DNA from 4 places in the Paenibacillus wuxiensis genome. Region 1 is predicted to be linked to each of the others. Evidence: riboswitches for the same ligand, from Rfam matches in the RefSeq annotation. Region 1 holds a riboswitch; each other region holds the start of a gene.
What was found. Region 1 has a riboswitch for cyclic di-GMP ahead of ABN764_RS12220 (CAP domain-containing protein). Riboswitches for the same ligand answer to the same signal wherever they lie in the genome.
Positions count from the first base shown of each region.

Region 2: linked by a shared signal. The riboswitch ahead of ABN764_RS19280 (CAP-associated domain-containing protein) and the one ahead of ABN764_RS12220 (CAP domain-containing protein) in region 1 are both predicted to bind cyclic di-GMP.
Region 3: linked by a shared signal. The riboswitch ahead of ABN764_RS24645 (glycosyl hydrolase family 18 protein) and the one ahead of ABN764_RS12220 (CAP domain-containing protein) in region 1 are both predicted to bind cyclic di-GMP.
Region 4: linked by a shared signal. The riboswitch ahead of ABN764_RS09930 (4'-phosphopantetheinyl transferase family protein) and the one ahead of ABN764_RS12220 (CAP domain-containing protein) in region 1 are both predicted to bind cyclic di-GMP.

Region 1 covers NZ_JBEFZI010000005.1:115,535-120,917, forward strand. Annotated here, with positions in the region: gene ABN764_RS12215 (SpaA isopeptide-forming pilin-related protein) at 1-2,409, shown strand, start outside; cyclic di-GMP riboswitch class I at 2,539-2,629, shown strand; gene ABN764_RS12220 (CAP domain-containing protein) at 2,759-3,820, shown strand; gene ABN764_RS12225 (class D sortase) at 3,977-4,624, opposite strand; gene ABN764_RS12230 (NAD(P)/FAD-dependent oxidoreductase) at 4,815-5,383, opposite strand, start outside.
Region 2 covers NZ_JBEFZI010000008.1:96,535-101,917, reverse strand. Annotated here, with positions in the region: gene ABN764_RS19280 (CAP-associated domain-containing protein) at 1-2,286, opposite strand, end outside; cyclic di-GMP riboswitch class I at 2,497-2,586, opposite strand; gene ABN764_RS19275 (macrolide family glycosyltransferase) at 2,925-4,115, opposite strand; gene ABN764_RS19270 (helix-turn-helix transcriptional regulator) at 4,112-4,552, opposite strand; gene ABN764_RS19265 (DUF6612 family protein) at 5,016-5,383, shown strand, end outside.
Region 3 covers NZ_JBEFZI010000012.1:96,063-101,445, reverse strand. Annotated here, with positions in the region: gene ABN764_RS24660 (branched-chain amino acid transport AzlD family protein) at 75-401, opposite strand; gene ABN764_RS24655 (AzlC family ABC transporter permease) at 392-1,120, opposite strand; gene ABN764_RS24650 (TrmB family transcriptional regulator) at 1,200-2,009, opposite strand; cyclic di-GMP riboswitch class I at 2,595-2,679, shown strand; gene ABN764_RS24645 (glycosyl hydrolase family 18 protein) at 2,791-5,383, shown strand, end outside.
Region 4 covers NZ_JBEFZI010000004.1:194,129-199,511, reverse strand. Annotated here, with positions in the region: gene ABN764_RS09935 (non-ribosomal peptide synthetase) at 1-1,478, opposite strand, end outside; gene ABN764_RS09930 (4'-phosphopantetheinyl transferase family protein) at 1,469-2,224, opposite strand; cyclic di-GMP riboswitch class I at 2,308-2,394, opposite strand; gene ABN764_RS09925 (stalk domain-containing protein) at 2,965-5,383, opposite strand, start outside.

The DNA.
Region 1 (5,383 bases):
CTTACGTTTAAGGATGATCTGGAAACAGCATATCAATTGGAGTATCAGTCTTACATTGATGCAGAAAATGGGGAAACAATCTCTAACGATGTGTCCTTGAACGGCTACGTTGTGGATCAGGGCCAAGACAAAGTGAAGATTCAAGTTCGCCTTTCCGGAGCGGGAGGCGGGGCTTATCCGTCAGGTCGCGGCGATTTAATTATTAGTAAAGTAGATTCTAGTAATGCAAACATTAAGCTTGAAGGTGTCGAATTCGAACTATACGATCAATCAGGGACAATCCTATTAGATAAAGTTGTTACCGATAAGAATGGTAAAGCAACTTTTACGAATAAGGGATTTAGAAAGTATATGCTTAAAGAAGTTAACCCGCCGAATGGCTATATACTCCAGGGCGATGGATGGAGTTCGATCACATTTACTCAAAAGGGACAAATAGAAGTCATCAAAAACACGAAAGGCGTATGGGAATTCGAGTTGACCAAGGTCGATGCGGATTATCCATCCAAGGGGCTGCAGGGTGCCATCTTCAAGCTTCAATTAAAGGATGAACATGACGTGTATCAGGATGTTCCTGGTAGAACGGATGAGCAGACGGATAAAAACGGGAAGCTTAGGCTGAAAGAACTCCAACCCGGAGGCAAATACCAACTTATTGAGGTAAGGGCTCCTGAGGGATATAAGTTGGATTCAAATCCAAAGCCAATACAATTTGAGATTAAAAAGGATCAGACAACATTAGCAACACGTACGGTTGAGAACACACCACTTCCTGGCTCCATTACTGTAACTAAGAAAGATGAAGCTGGCGGTGCGTTGCTCTCTGGTGCGGAATTTGTCCTTAAAGATGCGAAAGGAAATATCATTGCTACGAAGCAAACTGTTGCAGATGGTATCCTGAACTTCGAAAATTTAAAGAGCGGCACCTACTATTTAGTAGAAAAGACAGCGCCAGAAGGGTATGTGCTCAATACTCAGCCGATTACAGTTGAAGTCAAGAACGGAACGGACACACCGGTTACCGTCTTGAACAAACTGGTTCCAGGATCGGTGAAAGTCATTAAAGTGGCGGCAGGCACGAATACAACACTCCCTGGTGCAGAATTCCGTATCCTTGACGCACATAAGCAGCCAGCCAAGGATCAAACAGGCAAAGAATTGACACAGTTGGTAACGGATGAACATGGTCAATTAATCATTACAAATCTGAATCCAGGCCAATACTTCGCGCAAGAAACGAAGGCACCGGTAGGGTATGTGTTGAACGGTGATTTATTCGAATTCACAGTAAGCAAGAAGGCAGTAGCTGAAGTGAAGGTACCGAATACACGTGAGCCTGAAGCGCCTAAGACCGGAACTGCTAAGTTGGTTAAAGTTGATGCAGCCAACGAAGAAAGGAAATTGCCAGGTGCGGAGTTCCGTTTGCTGGATGCGAATAAGCAGCCAGTCAAGGATCAAGCAGGCGCGGAATTGCCGTTGCTAATCACGAATGAGCATGGCGAAATCACGATTCCGAACCTGTATCCGGGCAAGTATTATGCAGAAGAAACGAAGGCGCCAGTCGGATATGTGTTGAACACGGAATTAATCGAGTTTGATGTGAATGCCGGCAAGGAAGCAGTAATCATGGTACGTAACACACTTGATTTGCCGCCAACGGGTTCAGTGAGGCTTATTAAGATTGCTTATGAGAATAAAGAGAAAAAGCTGTCTGGTGCCAAGTTCCGCCTTCTGGATACGGAGAAGCATCCGGTTAAAGATGAGTCAGGAGCAGAGCTTCCGATCTTAACGACGGATACAAACGGAGAAGCATCCCTTCCAGCCTTGAAGCCGGGGAAATACTTCTTCGAGGAAACAGAGGCTCCAAGCGGTTATATTCGCAACACTACATTGAATGGGTTCGAAATTACGAGAGGGCAGTTGACTGTCGTTACGGTCGAGAATGTTCGTTATACCGATGGAGGGGGAGGGGGCAAGACGGATCCTTACGAACCGTGGGAGCCAAGCAAGCCAGGCGACAAGACACCTCCTAAGACAGATCCGAACATTCCAACGATCCCTGGGCAGATCGTCGATCCTACAGATCCAAAGACGCCAACAACGCCTGGAACGACGACTGACCCTGATCAGCCTACGGTACCTGGTGAGACGACAGATCCCGATACAGGAAATACGACGGAGCCGGATGGAAGCATGGGCAATCCAGACGGTGACAAGGATGATGAAGGAAATCCTGATGCTGCAGATCTAGGAGGCAAGACGGATTCGAAGAAGCCGAATCCTAAGCCGGGCAGCAAGCTGCCGCAAACTGGTGAAGAAGCGCCTGTATCGCCAATCGTCGGTATGATTCTCATTACTGCCGCAGCACTCATGTGGATTGCTCGGAAGCGATTATTTGTAAGACGTTGATATGATGACCCGCCAAGGAGAGTTCCTTGGCGGTTAGTCTACTATTCTGTCCACATACAGAAGATTACAATCGTTCAGGAGTGTACAAGCAGTTCTGTTGCATGTTACCATAGACATATAACTGTTACATTTGGATAATGGCAAACCCTCGCGAAAGCAGGGGACGCAAAGCCACGGGTCTAATGCATTTACACAATGCGATGACAGCCGGGTTGCCCTAATTGCGACAATACGAGCGTCTATTTAAGTGCGCCGCCATTAGGGTGGCGCTTTTTTTGTATATACAAGAAGCGCCCCTGGTGTTCATCTCATTCGAGCGGATAACGTCAAAGAATGGGAGATGGTAAGGATGCGGACACGTTGTACGGAAACGACTGACAACAACGCAAACTGGCAAGTAGAAGAAAAACAATCATTGGTAGGCAGCAAGCGAAGAATTGCAATAGGGCTTAGTGCTGCATTGCTGTTCGGCATGTTCATGCCACAGCCAACCCTCTATGCAGCGGATGAAACAAGCGGAAGCGGAGTTGCTGCATCGGAATTGATGAATGTGCCACAGGCGGCAGGAGTCAAGATTCAGGGCATTTCGCTCGGAATGAGTGAGAAGCAGCTCTTCGAGCGACTGGGACAACCAGCACGCAAAGACGTAAGCGAGTACGGGTTCGATTGGTACATTTATAACAAGGACTATAAGCAATATGTGCAGGTCGGTGTGCTCAACAAGAAAGTTGTAGCTCTATACTCGAATGCTAAAGATGATTATGGAAGCATTGGATTTGGTTCGACGAAGCAGGAAGTCACAGCAGCCTACGGGTCTTCTATCAGCCGAATTAAGAAAGGGAATACCATCTACAATTACAAGGATAACGGCGGAGCATACAGTATGCACAAGGTGGGCGACGCTTATGCGACGGTGTTCTATGATTTGAATCAGCGCGGCACGGTAACAGCTGTCCAATTTATTGCTGAAGCTGTGGAATTGTCGTTCAAGGGCTACTTCGGAACGCCTAGCGAGCAATTGCGGACAAGCTTCGAACATCAAATATTCGATTTAACGAACGCAGTTCGCGTACGCAATGGCAAGAAGCCGCTGCAATGGAACGATAAAATCGCAGGAACAGCACGCAAGCATAGTGGTGATATGGGAGAAAGAAGCTTCTTCGATCATAATAATCCGGATGGCAAGTCGCCGTTCGATCGAATAAAGGCAGACGGAATCGTATATAAGTCCGCAGGAGAGAATATTGCCGCCGGCCAGACGAGTGCCATCTTCGTTCATGAGAACTGGATGAACTCGGAAGGGCATCGTGCTAACATTTTAGGAGATTATTCGCGAATGGGTGTGGGCGTATTTTTCGGAGGTAAATCGAAAGTCTACTACACGGAAAACTTCTATACACCACGAAGCTAGCAGGCCGTGGTATCGATGTGACAGAAGGGGATGTCCATGTCCCAAGTCATTTTCGAGACTTGGAGAACCCCCAAATAGGTAAGAACATGCATGAAAAAAGGCGCCTTCAACCCCACAGAGACAGTGGTGTTGAAGGCGCCTTTGATTGTTGCGGCGTTACGGAGTCTTCTCCATGACAGCCTTCACAATAAGCCGGTGTGTGGCTGTGTCGATTGGATCACAGGTGATGAGTGTCAACTCCCGATCCGTTGGATTCTGATCGAGAACGGACAGATCTTCTGGGGTAACGACGGATTTCGATTGCACCGTATACGTGTAGGTCTGATCTGATGTTTCTAATTGAACTTTATCGCCTTTTTTCAACTCGTCGAGTCTGTTGAAGTGTCTGCCGAATGTCAGACTGCGATGGCTCGCCAATACAAAGTTGCCGATCTCGCCCGGCATTCGGCCGGGGACAACGATTCCACTTCCAGCCTTGAGAGAAGCAGGTGTGGCTCCTTCTACCATAGGTTCTCGCAGATCGATTTTGTCGATCGATATTGCCCCATATACAAGGAGACCGTCAATGGATTTAGGCTCCTGTTTTTTTGGTGTGGTTGAATCGGTTTGTGTCTTGGAGGTTACTTGAATGCTGTCTTGCGGCAAGTTGTCCCACTCAGTAAGAAGCCGAAGCTCTCTTTGTTGTTCGTTGTATTGATTCCACTTCGGATATAGGATAAGAGCTAACCCAGCAAAGAGAAACAATAGAGCCGTGACACCGAGCAATCTGGACAGGATTTGATTCTTCTTCGTAATAAGAGGCACCCCCTTAACGCACTATGTCTGTGCCTCTATTGTACCGTATGCAGCAATATGTTTTCCATAACCCACCATGATGGTAGGTGCGGTTTCGTGTGGAATCGGATAGCAAGCCAGCGAACCCCCACGAACCCCCAAACTCAATTGCAGTAAGAAATTGCTTGAAGGTGACGTTAGTAGTTTAAGGTGACAAAGATCATTCCTTAGGGGAAGCCTGCTGAAGGATTGCTTTATGCATCCAAATGGCAGCTTGTGAACCTTCCGCCATCGCAATCGTAACCTGTTCCGAATGCACACACACATCTCCTGCCGCCCATACGTTGGGAACATTGGTCATTTTCGTACGTGGATCCACCATAATGTGTTTATTTTCATGCCGCTCTATCCCAAGCTGCTCTGCGAGGGAGGACTTCACCTCATTGCCTCCGAAGGCAACAAATCCACGCTCTCCATCAATGATCCTTCCATCGGAAAGTCTCACGCCACTGAAGATACCTTCTCCCTTACATACTACTTCTTCAATCTGTGCTTCAATTACTTCAATTTGCTGTGCGTCCAATTGGTGCATTTGATCAGCAGAGAGGGGCTTCTGCTCGTGATTCACATAGACGATGTCGCGAGTCCAATACAATAGCATCAGTGCCATATCAGCTCCGGTAGGGCCAGAACCAAGCACAATGGTTCGTCGATCGGTCACTTCATAGCCATCGCAATCAGGGCATACATACACCGTAAGGCCTAGGCAGGGCATGAGATTGGGCAAGG
Region 2 (5,383 bases), on a different contig from region 1:
AAGCAAGGTGGCGAACTCCGCTTGGGTAATAACGTCGTTCGGCTTGAATGTGTGTATGCTGTCTTTGCCGCACAACAGTCCGTGAGCTGCAATGACTTCAATTTCATCCTTTGCCCAATGTGCAGTAAGATCATTGAAGGATCTTGCATGCTCTGCAATCGTGTAGGTGCCGAACTGCGTGACCTGGAAGGATATATGCTTCTTATCAGCTGCCTTCATTCCGGCCAGTTTATAGCTCCAAGCATTTGTTGTTACGCCTTGAGCTTCTGCGTACACGCCTGCCTTACGAATATCCTTTGTAGCTTCCATCAGCTTCAAGGAGATTTCCAACAGGATATTCTTTGCTTCTTGCGGCCCACGGATCGTGATCATCGGAGACGTAAAGGTCGTCTCGCCATGATGCTTGCTAAATCCTTTGTCCTTATGCTCTGCAAGAGACACCACAAGCTCGAGTCCGCTCGTTCCGATGAGTTCCACAATAGACTTGTTCGGAATGGTAATATCGAATTCGGCTGTAGACAGAAGCAAATCCTTGCCTGATTCCTGCAGCAGTTTGGCGGCCGATTTGTCCAGCGTGAAGGAGACTTCATTGTAATCCTTCATGCTTACATCGCTAATATCGGGTTGAACCTGCTTGGCATTTTTGTCCTGCAGCTGTTTTTTTACGGTATTCGCATTTATCTTGAACTCCGCATTCACTGCATGCTCCTTCATCGTCTCTGCCAATAATCCTGCCTTCATCGTCTTACCGGCTGGAATTGTTCCCACAGAAGTCGAAGGTGTAGAACTACTAGAACCTCTAGAGCCTTCAGATGAGGAAGACGAAATAGGCAACTCTGGCTTCGGATTCGGAACAGACGGCTTGATGACATCAACGGTAGACGAGTGAATGTAACCGATTCGGATCCGTTCATTGTTTGCGTTGAACAGATTCGCATTTACAAGATTGAAGGTATATTTCCCTTCTTGGTCGCTCAAGAAAGCGATGGTTGCTATGTCGCCGTCTCCTTCATAAGCGCCTCCGTTGAGATTTACGGAGTAATCCAATTGCTTCTGGCCATTAGGTAAATCGGTTATGTTCTTTGTCGTGATAAGTGGGACATCTGGATAGTTCAACTTTTGATAGGTAGCCATCGTAACGCTTGGCTTTATATCTAAGAGAGTCAAGCGGCTGTCATAAGTAAGACTGAATGAAGCTGAATATACTGCTTTCGACACAGAATATTCGACCTTTACATCGAATGGATCTCCTGTCAGAACCTTAGATTTGCTGAGGCTAGGAGATACAACATCGGGATCGGGCTTTTTATCGTCGACGGAATTCTGCGTGACGAAGTTCTGTGTGTAATATACATTTGAATTCCCCCCGAAGTACACACCCACCCCTAGATGAGAAAAGTCTCCCAAAATATTCGAACGATGTCCTTTCGAGTTCATCCAGTTCTCGTGAACGAAGATGGCACTCGACTGTCCAGCAGCAATGTTTTCCCCTGCCTTTTGGTATACGATTCCGTCCGCCTTCAGCCGATCGAACGGGGATTTGCCGTCTGGATTGTTATGATCGAAGAAGCTTCTCAGCCCCATATCGTCGCTATGCTTGCGAGCAGTTCCCGCAGCCTTTTCATTCCACTTCAATGGCTTCATGCCCTCGCGGACACGCACAGCATTAGCCAAATCGAGGATTTGTTGCTCAAAGCTTGTCTGCAATCGCTTGCTAGGCGTGCCAAAGTACCCCTTGAACGCCAGTTCCACATCCTGGGCAATAAATTGGACAGCCGTCACCGTATTCCCTTGATGGAGATCATAGAACACGGTTGCATACATACCGCCGACCTTGTACAGGCTATATTGTCCGCTGTTGTCCATATTGTAAATCGTATTGCCTTTCCTAATTTGACTGAGGGAAGATCCGAAGGCTGCCTCTACCTCCTGCTTGGTTGAACCGAATCCAATGCTTCCATAAGAATCATTCGCATTCGTATAGAGTGCAACGACCTTGTGATCCTGAACACCAACTTGTAAGTAATGTTTATAATCCTGATTGTAAATATACCACTCGAAGCCATATTCACTTAGATCCTTGCGAACCGGCAGTCCGATTTTTTGGAATAGTTGATCCTCGCTCATTCCTATGGTGATACCTTGCATTTGGTTTGCCCCTGCCTGCGGAGCATTGTTCGTTTTCGTGACAGTAATCTTACTACCGACCGGCTTATCCGCTGCATAAAGGGTCGGCTGATAGATAAGCATCCCGGCTAACAGCGCAGCGCTAGCTGTAATCGTCATATGCCGTATTCTTCTTGCTTTAATGTGTTTATGCTGTTCTTGGTACATTGCGTTGTTGGTTGCTGTACAACATGGCCGCATCATTTCATCTCCTATTCTTTTACATTCTGCGATCAAATGAGATGAACACCGGGGACGCTTTACAATAGCACAAAAAAAGCGCCACCCTAATGGCAGCGCAATAAAAAAAGACGCACGTAATGTCGCAATTAGGGCAACCCGGCTGTCATCGCATTGTGAAATACATTAGACCCGTGGCTTTGCGTCCCCTGCTTTCGCTAGGGTTTGCCATTATCCAAATGTTACAGATTAAATGTCTATAGTAACATGTAAATGAACAGCTTGTATACAACTGTGCCTATAGGTACGCAAAATTCATCAAGTACCAGGTCTATCAACCCAGTTCGATATTTATGTATCTGCTTGCTCCGGGAATACATATGTGATGTACGAGTTATCGCTCGGCAATTGTCTTTTTCATTGGCTCTCCCAGTCTACAACTTTATTTTCATCTAACAGTCGAGACCATATTTCTAAGGCTATTTCCATTGGATTCAGTTAGATTGAAGACAAACTCCCGTGATATCTATACCGCGGGAGTTCTTTATGTTTTTTGTCTATAGTTCAATACGAAATTATCAGATACCATTAAGACTTCGCTCGAATTTAGTTAAAATCACATTGGCCGCTTCTACTGCACCACCAGCATTCTGAAAAGTTTCTGACAGTTTTTGCGCATTTTCCTGATATGTCCGATTCGTCAACACCTCAGATACCGCTGCTGCCAAATATTTTGGCTTCTTTCCTTTCAACTGTAAACCTGCACCCAGTTGAGCAACCCGATCAGCCACTAATCCTTGTTCGCTATGTTGCGGAAATAAAACCATTGGAACTCCAAAATAAAGGCTTTCATTCACACTATTCATACCGCAATGGGTAATAAATACATCGGCTGTTTGCAATACCGATATTTGATCCACGACGTTATTCACTGTAAAATTTCTTGGTATGTTGCCAAGAGAAGCAATCTCCGTTTTTTCACCAACTGACATCACAACATCATAGTCCGTATCTGCAAATGCCTGAATAACTTTTTGGTAAAAATCTTGATTTTGATTCAGTATCGTCCCAAGTGAAATGTAGATTAGTTTTCTATCTTTTTTATTAATCTGTATCGACGGAGACTGTCTGATGGATGGTCCGACAAAAGCATATCGCTCAGAAAACGTATCCGCCATCGGCTGGAATTCTTTCGAGGTATAGACAATGGTGTCTGTTTCATTATTATTTTGAACAATCGATACAACGTTCCCTATTTCATAACCATGATTCTTTAACAACTGAATTTTTCTGTTCATTCGGGGCCAACCCACGATCATCCTCCATACATCGATGCAACCACGCTTCATCAGTTTCGCGGTGTACTGATTAAAAGCAAAGGTAGTAGTCGAACAAACATATGGAATTTCTAGTTTTTTAGCAAATAATTTTCCCCAAAAGCATATAGAGTCAGATACAATACAATCCGGCTGAATTTCCCTTAATTCCTGACATACCTTCTCATCCAAAGCGATGGTAGTATCGGCAACCATCTCAATTAATGCTGTAAAATCTTTGCCAACCTTGCGATCCAATTCCTTTTGTGAAAGCTGGGGCAAGAACTCATCACAAGCAATGAATGCAGCACCAGCACCTTCTATTTTTCCCTGAAATTCTAGAAAGGAATAGTACCAAACTTGATGGCCTCTATTGACTAACTCGGCAACCACCGGAATGGTTGGATTGGTATGACCATGTGCGGGTATCGAAAAAAATACAATTTTGCTCATTCTGATTCATCTACCTCTCGCTCCGCTTTTTGGATCATCTCTACAAATTCCATGAAATGATTACTTCTTAAGAGAGCAATCCCTTTTGTCGCATCTTCCCCCAAGACAATCAGCTTATCACCAGCTTGTATCTGATACATTTCGCGTGCCTGTTTGGGAATGACAATCTGTCCCCGATCACCTACCTTCACAACACCAAAGAACTGCTTCCCCTTGGGGGCGAGCTGATTCGCCGCTTCTTCACTCATATCACGGGATAATTGATCCAGGGTTACTTGAAAAAGTTCAGCGAGTATCTTGCATTTAAAAATATCGGGCAAGGCCTCCCCATTTTCCCACTTTGCTACGGTCTGTCGTGATACGTTTACCTTCTCCGCTAATTGCTCCTGACTGAATTTATGCTTTTTACGCAACACACGAATATTCATACCAATCATATTTTTCATCTCCATATACGTTAAATATATAGAAGAACCAAGGTGAAAATCTATCAACAGTTCGCAACATTTTATGTTAAGAATTGTGGCGAAGAACAGGTCATAGATGAAGCTAACGTCGATAGCGCCGTATTCGATTTTGCGAACCAAAAGATCCTTAGGTACAAGCTCGTCGAAGGAGAACATGGAGGTTTGGGCAAGACGTCCTTTGCAACACATTTTTCGCAATATATCCAATACTTGTGCACTGTTATTTGTCCATATCATACCAAATTAATAGAGAATACAAACTGAGGTGTTCTGTTAAAGAACAAGACTGTCGACAGTCTTTCTGTATCCATTAGATGTATCGATGATGTCTAAATGCTTCTATTTTATTGAAGTAATAGGTTTTAACTTACTGTTCCCTTCTTTATAAATTGGCTAACATAGGTAAAGCAGATTATTTTAGGGGGCTGTTATTTTGAAAAAACGGATAACCATACTACTAGCATTCTTATCATTACTAGGGTTAACGGCATGCGGTAACACGATGCCGACAATTGATGAATTATTACAAAAAGCAATTGAAGCGCAGAAAAGTTTAAAGAGCTTCTCTGTAGATTTCGTTCAAACACAAACACTCACAGTAGACCATAATATAGAAGAGTCTAAGATAACAAATATAAGATTTGACTATACGAAGGAACCGATAGGTGTATATTTCGAAAATTCGATAAAGTCTGATGAAGTAAACCTAACGTTAAAAAAGTACGAAACGAATGAAGGATCATATTTCCTCCAATATGACGGTGAATGGAGAAAGTTGCCGGATGGTTCGATGAATCCAAC
Region 3 (5,383 bases), on a different contig from region 1:
ACCCTTTTTACAACGCTCATATAAAATTTTATACTCATAGCCATGTATCCTCGTTAAAACTCTAGTATCAAGTTTCAAAACAATAAACGTAAAATGATAATGGAAATAATACCACCCAGTACGGTTCCCAATAAACTTCTTGTTTTTATCGCAATTAAAAAAGTCGGTATGGCTGCAAAAAATTCAATGTTGTTGGTAAGAGATGTAAGCTTTCCGTCATGGATAAATATCTCTTGACCTATCAGAGCAGCTATTACAGAAATGGGGACATAATTTAACCACCGCATTGCCCACTCTGGTAATTCAAAACGACTAAGCACCATAAGAGGAACGACCCTTGGAATGAACGTGACAAAAGCTGAGCCTAGAATAATCAAAAAAATGTCCCATCTTACTTCCATTTTTCTACCACCATTCCTATTGTTGAAGCAATAATTGTAGCCACAATAACGCCCATACTGCTGGACAAAAAGAAAGAACTTCCCACAGCAATGACCACTGCAATAATGGCGACAACGATATCAAGTTTGATTCTATTTCGCCCTACCATAGAGAGTACGAGAATTCCAATAAACATAGCTGGCAAGGCGAATGCTAGTCCGAATTTCTCAGGATTCGAAATCCATTGCGCCAAAAATGCTCCTGCTAGATTCGCTACAAGCCAATTTACATAAGCGGTTATGTTGAGACCATGCATCCATTTCTCACTGATTCGCTTTCTCTTGGCCGCCTCGGTAATCGCGACACCGAATGTCTCATCGGTGAGTAGAGATCCCACTAGCATGTTGCGAAGTGGAGTAAGATGCCGGAAATAAGGTGCTAGAGCGGCACTAAGTAAAATATGACGAAGATTAACAAAGAATATCGTAATAATAATGGCATGAATCGAACTACTTGCTGCTATCATACCCGCAGCAATAAACTGAGCTGAGCCAGCATAGAGAATCATAGACATTAGTGCGATCTCAGTGATGCTAAGTCCCGCAGTCTTTTGGATCACACCTGCAGCTAATCCGATACTTAAATAACCTAGTAGCGTTGGGACACAATCTTTTACTCCTTGGATAAAGCTATCTTCAGCTCTCGGAGACGAATTCATTTGGACGTTCGACAGACTCATTTCATTCCCTCTTTATTTTCAAGTATTAGAAGCTAACTTACTAACTACTACGAAAAAGTGAAAGAAAATACGGTTCAATTTATTTGAACCGTCTTCCAGTAACAACATGAAATAGGTTAGGAGCGTTTTTCCAAAGCGCTTCTGCTTTCTCTGGGCCCACTTCTTTCACTAATTCTGAGAACATAATGTCATGCCTGATGTATTCCATCGCGATTAACACAAGTGCCGGGTCTTCCGTTTTTACCGCCCATGCAGGTGTATTTGGCGCGAAATTTGCAATTAAGACTTCTTCATTATCCCGTGCAACAATCGTTAAGCGGCCGTTCATACGTTCCTCAGCTACTTCTGGAGCCATGTAATTGTGATGCGTAGTTGCTCCTAGCTGAATCTCAGGTGCTCCAAAAAGAATAGAAAAGACGTGGATATTATCCTTTATCCGCTCATCTATAGCACCTTTTATCGAATCGACTTGTGGTTCCCAGATCGACAACCATATTTCTTTTTTAGCTTTATCGATTATGTCAATCATTTCGGCCACAACGCGCTCATCACTGCTGATGCGTCGAATAACATCAACTTCTTGTTCACTTTCTAACGCAGATAAATTCTTTTCAAGATAATCCATAGAATTGTCAAAGTCATTACGCAATCGATGGATTAACTCTTTTGCTGGTAAAGGTGCATAAGTTACGGGGTCAGAAGGTACTGTGTACACCGCGCCTTTATCCATTAATTTTGCCAATACTTCATAAATCGTTGAACGAGGCACACCCGACCTTTTGCTTATTTCATATCCGGTTATAGGGGAGTTTTTCAAAAGCCCTATGTACGCTTTACATTCATATTGTGAAAAGCCCCACTTCTGAAGCTCTTTATAAAGTTCTTCCATGGCAACTCCTTTAGTAGTTAGTGTGTTACTTACTATAAAATAAAATGGATTACCTGTCAAAGCAATCCTGGTTCCGTTATCGAAAATGATCGTCAGACCACTGTTTTGTTCCTGATTCTTCAACTTTTGGGCGAGGTATAATTGCCCAGAAAAGGAGGATCAGTCCTTTTTAATCCAATCCAAGTACTATATAGTTGCATGAATTTTACTGATAAGGAAAGTTATATTCCGTTATCATTGTGCGAACTCTGGCTCGTTCATCCACACTACAATATATTTCCCCTCCTACCTAAGACCTACTGCCTAAACCTTGTCGGACATGTGGAATATGTAAAAAAGCATAACAAGGAATAACAAGGGATCGGTGCAGTTACTAGGCTGATGTCCAGTATCAAACCATATGGAATTAACATACATCCTCTTATTCCATCCGGATTTCAACATGATATATTTCTAGTGAATAATAATATTGAACTATGTTCATATATTCACAAATAATCCGTATGACCCATTAAATAAACGTGAAACTGCTGTATATTTAACGGTGTAAACATGTATCGTTATGCAAGAGTATGCATGTTTGCAGGTATTACTAGGCAAAGCTAGGGAAATCTAGTGACGCAAAACTAAAGGGGCTAAGGAAGAAATTCTATGCCAGCCAGTTGCCGATTAATAGACCCCCATCTCTATTAGTCGTATGGTTGTTTTTGTATGATCCATGGCGAGATGCCCCACCCTAGCTGCCTATTAATAAAATCTATTGATAGGAAGTGAATAACGGATGAAGACTGGGAGAAAGCGCAGTGCCCGAAGATTGTTCGCAATGACAGTAATGACCATCATGATGTTCGTATCCTCGCTGGCGCCGACTTACGCAGGAACGAGTGTTTCCGCAGCACAGGAACCTGTGGTCAAAAATGAAACTAAGGAAATCCGGAATGTCATGTACTATGGCGATTGGTCGATTTGGGGAGGACAGGGAAACTTTTATCCCAAGGATATTCCGGCCGATCAATTAACCCACTTGAACTATGCGTTTCTCGATTTTGATGCCCAAGGCAATCTTGTCTTTACGGACAAGGATGCGGCTGTAGAAGCGCCTGTCGGCCAGGATGGCGTTCAATGGCAAGCGGCCAATGCAGGCATCCTTATCGCCCTGCAGCAATTGCGCGCAGAAAACCCAAATCTGAAGATCGGTATTTCTCTTGGCGGATGGTCGAAATCAGGCGACTTCGCTGTCGTTGCAGCCGATGCTTCCAAACGGGCGAATCTGATCCAAAATGTCATGAAATTCATCAAGTACACGAACATGGACTTCGTGGATGTCGATTGGGAGTTCCCGGCTGAAGTTCGACAGCCCGATCTGGTCGATAATAAGAACGATGAAGGAACGAAATACGCTATACCAGAGGATAAAAACAATTATATTTTACTCCTGCAAGACATCAAAAACGCATTGAATAAGCAAGGAGCTGAGCTTGGTAAAGCGTATGAACTGTCTGTTGCGCTTCCAGCGCCGAAGAGTAAGATCGATATCGGCATTGATGTGCCGAGACTGTTCAACATTGTAGACTTTGCCAACATTATGACTTATGACATGCGCGGCGCATGGGATGAAGTAAGCGGCCACCATACTGGCTTGTATACGAACCCGAACGACCCGCTCACGGGCAATAATCTGTCCGTCGACGAAAGCGTAAATTATTTGATTCAGCAAGGTGCCGAGCCGAACAAGATTGTGATCGGGGCGGCCTACTATACTCGCGGCTGGGATAAAGTGTCGCAAGGATCCGATCCGAATCATCCGGGGCTATTCGGCGAAGCGGCACTATCCGCCAAGGACGCGGATCAGACTCCATCCCGCGGCGCCGTTGGCGAAGCAGCGCTCACCATTGGGGATGCCGGCCGTCGAACGGGGATTTGGTCTTATCGCAACCTCGACAAGCTGAAGGCCACTTACCCGAATCTCAAAGAATATTGGGATGATGCAGCCAAAGCTCCCTATCTGTATGATGGGACAACTGGCGTATTCTACACGTATGACAATGAAAGATCCATTCAAGAGAAAACGAAATATGTGCTTGAAAACGGTCTGGGCGGCGTCATTGCTTGGATGGCTTCCAATGATGCCCCTACTGCGGATCCTGCCAAGCGCGACAAATTAACAAAGGCAACGAAAGAAGGCCTCTTCGGGAGCCAGGCGTTGACAACACATGAAATCCAATATACCAAGCTGGACGTTACGGCGGATGTGAAACCGTATACTGAGGCTTGGGGCAACAGCAAAGGCTATGAAATCACCCTCTTCAATAACGAGTCTTTGACCGAATCGAATCAAGTGTTGAAAGCGGTGGAAAGAGGAGCTAAAACGGTTAAGCTGCCGAAGCTCTACATCCAAGCCGATGGACCGTTGACTTCCGGCGATTATTTAGCGGGAACCGTAACTAATGAGAACGGTTACACGATCGTCGATTTGAAATCGGTCTATGATGCCAAAACGATTGAACCTGGCAGATCCTATACATTCAAACTTAAGGGAAATGCCAAGGTTACAAGCATGGAGCTGGTTCAGCGGGTGTCGAATAACAGCCCGGAGATGAACAGACAACTCATTCTGGGTGATGAAGCTCCAAGCAAGAATCAACCGCCTGTTTTGCATGGCATAGCGGATCTGACGCTTACAGTTGGCGACAACTTTGATAAGCTGGCCGGCGTAACTGCTACGGATGCAGAAGACGGAGATCTCACATCACGTATTGCCGTGACGGGAGAAGTTAATACAAATGCAGCCGGCAAGTATGAGCTGGTGTACTCCGTTACGGATTCGCAAGGATTGACGGTCGAGAAAAAACGCACCATTACCGTTATCGAAGCGACGGCCCCGGGGCATGATTTTGGGGTTGGCCAAGGAATCGAGTGGCCGAAGCAAGTCAATTCTCCATTCGTTGATATGGTTGCATGGGTTACCAAACCGGGCTATTCCAACAACGGCGCCCCTAACCTCGCCAGAATTTCCGAGGATACCGGCGTGAAATTTTTCAATCTCGGCTTTATTCAATCCAGTTCGCAGCACATCGCGGATGGCAAAGTGCAATGGGGCTGGGGAGGATATTCCGTACTGAATGAGAAGAATGCGGATAACACCCAATACCAAGGGATTAAGCAGTCTATTCGGGAAATTCGCGAAATGGGCGGCGATGTCACGATCTCGCTGGGCGGTTTGAATGGCGTATCGTTCTGGGAAGTGACTCAAGACACCGATACCCTCTTCAATACGTATATGGAAATTGTTAAAGGCTATGGACTGACCCGCTTAGACCTTGACATTGAGGGCGGCGCTCAGAACAAAGCCCTGAATGTCGCCAACGCGCAGG
Region 4 (5,383 bases), on a different contig from region 1:
CAGTCCTTAGCCGCTCGATAGAAGTGCTTTGGCGACATCAGCTCTCCACCGACAAGCAATTGGCGAAGCGGCGCAAATATGCGCGGATTGCGATCAACCAATTGAATGAACAGCGCCGTCGTCAAGAACATAATCGTTACCTGATGGCGGATGAGCGCTTGCTCCAGCTGCTCAGCGTCCAGTATCGTCGTCTTATCGATGAGCACGAGCCCTAAGCCATTCAACAAGGAGCCCCAGATTTCAAAGGTTGAGGCATCGAAGACAAGTGATCCCGTCTGCAAAATACGGTCGCCTTCGCCAAACTTCACATAATTCGTGCGCTTTACTAGGCGAATGACATTACGATGAGTAACCATGACGCCCTTAGGTCTTCCTGTCGAACCGGACGTGTAAATGATATATATAAGATCTTCTGGCTGATTCACAGATACCAGATTATCGCTAGATTCATCAGCAAGGCTCGGGTCATCCATATGAACCTGCTCGATGGTATTCGGCAAATCTATATCTGACGATCTGCTAGTCAGTACCAGCTTCGTACGACTGTCTTCTAGGACATATTGAATGCGATCCTGAGGGTGATCGGGATCAAGTGGAACATAAGCTCCTCCCGCCTTGAGAATCGCTAAGATACCGACAACCATCTCTGCACTGCGCTCTGCCATAATACCAACAGACTGTTCCCGATCGATGCCAAGCTTCCGCAGCCTGCGCGCCAATTGATTCGCACGAGCATTCAACTCGCAATAGGTCAACTCGCGATCATCTTCGATGACAGCTACTCGATCCGGATGCAGCTTAGCTTGTTCCTCGAACAGCGCCTGAACCGTGAATGTATGAGGATATTCAGCTCGAGTCTGATTCATCCCCTCAATTAACTGGCGTTTGTCCTGTTCTGTCAGCATTTCCAGCTCGCCAATACGCTTCTGAGGATGCTTCACAGCTTCATCCAGCAGCTGCAAGAAGTACTCCCCCAGCTTCTCTACCGTCGATAACTGGAACTGATTTTCCTTGTAATACATTGTGAACATTGGTAATGCGCCCGTTCCAGCAGCATGCTGAATGCAGCCGTGCAGGTCACATACCTGCTCTCCCTCTGGAAGCACGGGCCGAACATCTTCTCCGTACCAGCAATACGTTGCCACATCACTGTCAGAAGCTATTTCAGAGCAAGTCAGGTTACGTCCTTCTGCGCAAGCCGACAAGCTGTTATGAATGCTCATAATTCCTTGCAAGGTTACGTCATCCTGACTGACTACTGTATGGTTGCCATTGCCGTGTCCCGCTTGAACGGCATGAAGAGTTACTTGCTGCGAGTTGTAGAACCGGGACAACAGCGTTGCCCACGCACTGAACATGACGGATTCCAACTTGACCGAATGCTCGGCCGAATGCTTCTTCAGAAGACGCATTGTCTCCTCAGGCAGTTCGATAGAATGTACGTCATAGCCTGCCAATCGTTCTACTGTCAATTCCATGAAAGCCAATTCTCGTCCTCTCCTTTATACGATCCAACCCATTTCGTAAACCTATGAGTCAACTGCTCCCATGTGATGTACTCTATTTGCTTGGCAAATTCCATATGCTGTGCGCACACAGTCATACTATAGCCTGTTACAGGAACGACATATTGCTTTACATAATTATGATCAACATTCCATAATTGATTATCCTGTATAGGTACAGCTGTCTCCTGCACAATCTCGAATGTGCTAGGAGGCAGGCTGAGACCTGTTCCTAATGCCTTCAGAACACTTTCCTTAGCCGTCCATATGTAAAAAAACAATTCCTGCCGCGCACGACTGTCGTTCGTATTTGCAAGCAATTCCAACTCACGCGGCGAGCATATCAGCCTAGCCACGTCCATGTTCCATTCTCCTGCTTGCTCTATATCAATCCCGATTGGCGCTTCATCCAATGCCACTGCTATGAACGCACCGGCGTGAGAGATGTTGAAAAATACTGGATCACCCTCCACATATGGCTTGCCGAAGGGATGAGTGTGAATAACAAGTTCGTTATTCGAACATTTCAAGGTTCGACATAGCAGCATGCGGGCCAATATGTCAGCCGCAACCGTGCAATAAAGATCTTCACGGTTCCGAAGTCTATCTAACCTTTTGTATTTTTCAGGTGTAACGAACGGGATAAATCGATCCATCAATGAATCTATGTCTTCGTAGGAAGTACACTCGTCCCATTTTAGCAACACAATTTCCATCATTTACCCCAGCTTCTGTGCGCAAAAAAAAGGCCATTCTGCATAGCCTTGTCACCGAATAACCGTTGTGTAGTTACCGCAACATTAATGGCAACCCGGCCGCCGTAATCCGTGAAGATGTTAGGCCCGCGGCTTTGCGTCCTCATCTTTCGAAGAGTTTGCCTTTCAATCCTGATGTTGTTCTTCTTGATGTATCCATTGCGTGTTGCAGATCGATTATCAGGCAAGAATGTCATAGCAATGTTACGCACTAGTTCTTGTGACATGTATCGCGTGAATAGGTCTAAAGTACATATTACATATCAGCATGTTGGACGGTCGCATCCCCTATCCAACTCAAGACCCATATTTTATATCGGTTGCTCGAATGAAAAGATTAATACTTTTTCATAACACTTTTCAATTTTTCGACACGAAAAATCATTTTTTGTCATTTTATAGTCATTTTCAAGGTTGTTTCACCCTATTTCCGACAAAAACATCCCTATCCTCTCCATCCTTGCTCCCATAGATTCGTGCAATCCCCTCCAACTGCTCGACACATTTGTCGATTTTCCTATAGAGCCACTACTGCTTAGCCCCCCCTCTCCCCTACCAATTACCTAATAGACAGCACTGAAGTCATTTCTTACTCATTACACAACTCTCTTGTACTCTTGGTGATACATAAAAAGCCTCGGAAATCATTCCGAGGCTCTTATTGAATGCCATCTATCTATCTTCTCTATTTCACATCATGGGGATTAATATCCGTCACCAACTGTCATTTCATTGGATGCGGTGGACAGTGCATTCACTGTTGCATTGCGCCCATCCGCTACGGACATAACGAATACTTTATAGGCAACGCCGCTGCGAATTGGATTTCCATATGCATCATTATCTGACAGCGAGAACATTCTAGATTCTTCGCCAATTACGCTTACTCCTCTTAAACGATTCGCCTGATCCAGGTTGAAGGAGTTCGCTGAGCTAGAAGGAACGACCATCAATGCATAATAGGCAATCCCGCTGTCGTTGCTTGGCTTCGAGAAGGAGGCCTTGAAGTTATTCCCCCCTTCTCTTGTCAAAAACACATTCGTAGGTGCCTGCACGAATTGATCTACCAAGGCAAATTCACCAGAAGGCGAAGACAAGGCATTTGAGGAGCCGCTTCTATTGTCAGCTACCGTAAGCACAAATACCCGGTAAGCAACACCTTTTTGAATGTCGTTGCCTTGAACATCCCGCAAGCCGCTTGTTAGCGATTGTCTTACATAGCCACTCTGATTCCCAACCCGAATGTAGCTGGATGATCTCACCTGTCCCGCACTATATGCGTCGAATGCATAGGACTGATCTGCGCGGACAACCATAATACGGTATTCATTTACGTACGAATTACTGGATGGTGCATTAAAGCCTACTTCAATGTCGCTGGCATTACCGTTTTTGCCAATAATCTTCGCTTCTACATTCGTCACGACATCAACCGAGGCATTGCCTTTAAGCGTCACCTCTGGAGATGGAGCAGACAACGCATTGTTCGCTTGACTATTGGAGCTTACAGACAGAACAAATACCCGGTAGCTGTTGCCGTTGCGAATCGGTGCTCCATCTACATCTCTTGCATCCGCATCGAATACATACGACAAGCTGCTGCCACTCCGATACACGACAGATGAGTTCCAATTGTTAACTCGATTGGCCTCTGTTAGATTAAAACGGCTTGCATTGGAAGACTTCACAACCATGACGCGATAATGGTTCACGTTCGATTCATCTGCAGCACGGTTGAATGTTACACTCAGGTTCCGTCCATCATTGTAGTTTCCACCCAAACTGCTTGCCGATACGTTCGTTGCAGGGTACACCGTCGAATTGTTAGACAACGTAATCGTATCTGAGGAGCTGGACAGGGAATTCACATAACTACCGCGTCCAACAGAAAGCACATATACTTGGTAGCTGGTTCCGTTACGGATTAGGTCCCCATCTACGTCTCTCGCAGTAGAGCTCAGCTTGAGGCTAACGTCTCTGCCATTCGGGTTCATCGACGTATAATTGTAGCTGGATACGTTGTTCGCTTCGGATATATCAAAGCGGTACGATCTGCTCGTCTTCACAACCATTATTCGATACTGGCTAATATTCGATTCGTCCGATGCCCGGTTGAAGGTAACCATCATGTCTCGACCGTCATTATAATCGCCAACATCGCTTGCTCTTACATTTGAAGCACTGTAAACCGTTGAGTTATTCGAAATATTAATGCTGTCGGACGCGCTCGACAATGCATTGTAATCGGAATTGCTATTGGATACCGACATGACGAACAGGCGGTACGTCTCCCCTCTGCGGATTAGTGAGCCATTCACATCACGCATATTAGATGGCAATGTTGAAGTAATGCTATAGCCATTCTTCGAGACATCATAATAATTGCTAGATGAAACCCGGTTTGCTTCGTTCAAATCAAAGCGATAAGCATCCGAATATTTCACTGCAAAAATCCGGTAGTAGCTTACGCGCGATTCATCGGAAGAGCGATTAAAGATGATCTGAATATCGCGTCCATCTCCATAATTACCCACTTGGCTGACCTTCGTAATCACTGGAACACCAGCTGATTGTCCAAGCGTGATCGAAGATGAGCTGGAGGATAGCTTATTAGCATACGAGCTCGTATTGCTGACAGCTACGACAAATACGGTATAAGGTACGCCATTGCGAATTAAGTCACCCGCTGTATCTCTAGTTGTCGAACTCAAGGTTGTCGTCAACGTCGAGTTGCTGGACTTCGGTACGGTCGTATAATTATTGCTGGATACGCGGTCTGCTTCATAAGCATCGAAACGAGATGCATCCTTCGTTTTGACGACCATAATCCGATAATTTTGAATTGGGCTGTCGTTAGAAGGACGGGAGAAGCTGACCTGCATATCACGGCCGTCGTTATAATTCGCCACATTGCGCACTTGCACATTCGTTGCCGCTGCAACCGCGTTGTCGCCTAACGTAAAGGTTGAAGATGGGTTCGAGAGCACCTGTTGGTTGCTCGTTCTGCCCACTGACAATACATAAGCTTCATACTTCACATTCGTACGGATGTAGTCTCCATCTACGTCACGTGCTCGGGAATCCAATCTGACTACAGGATCGTCACCGCTCTTGTTCACTACG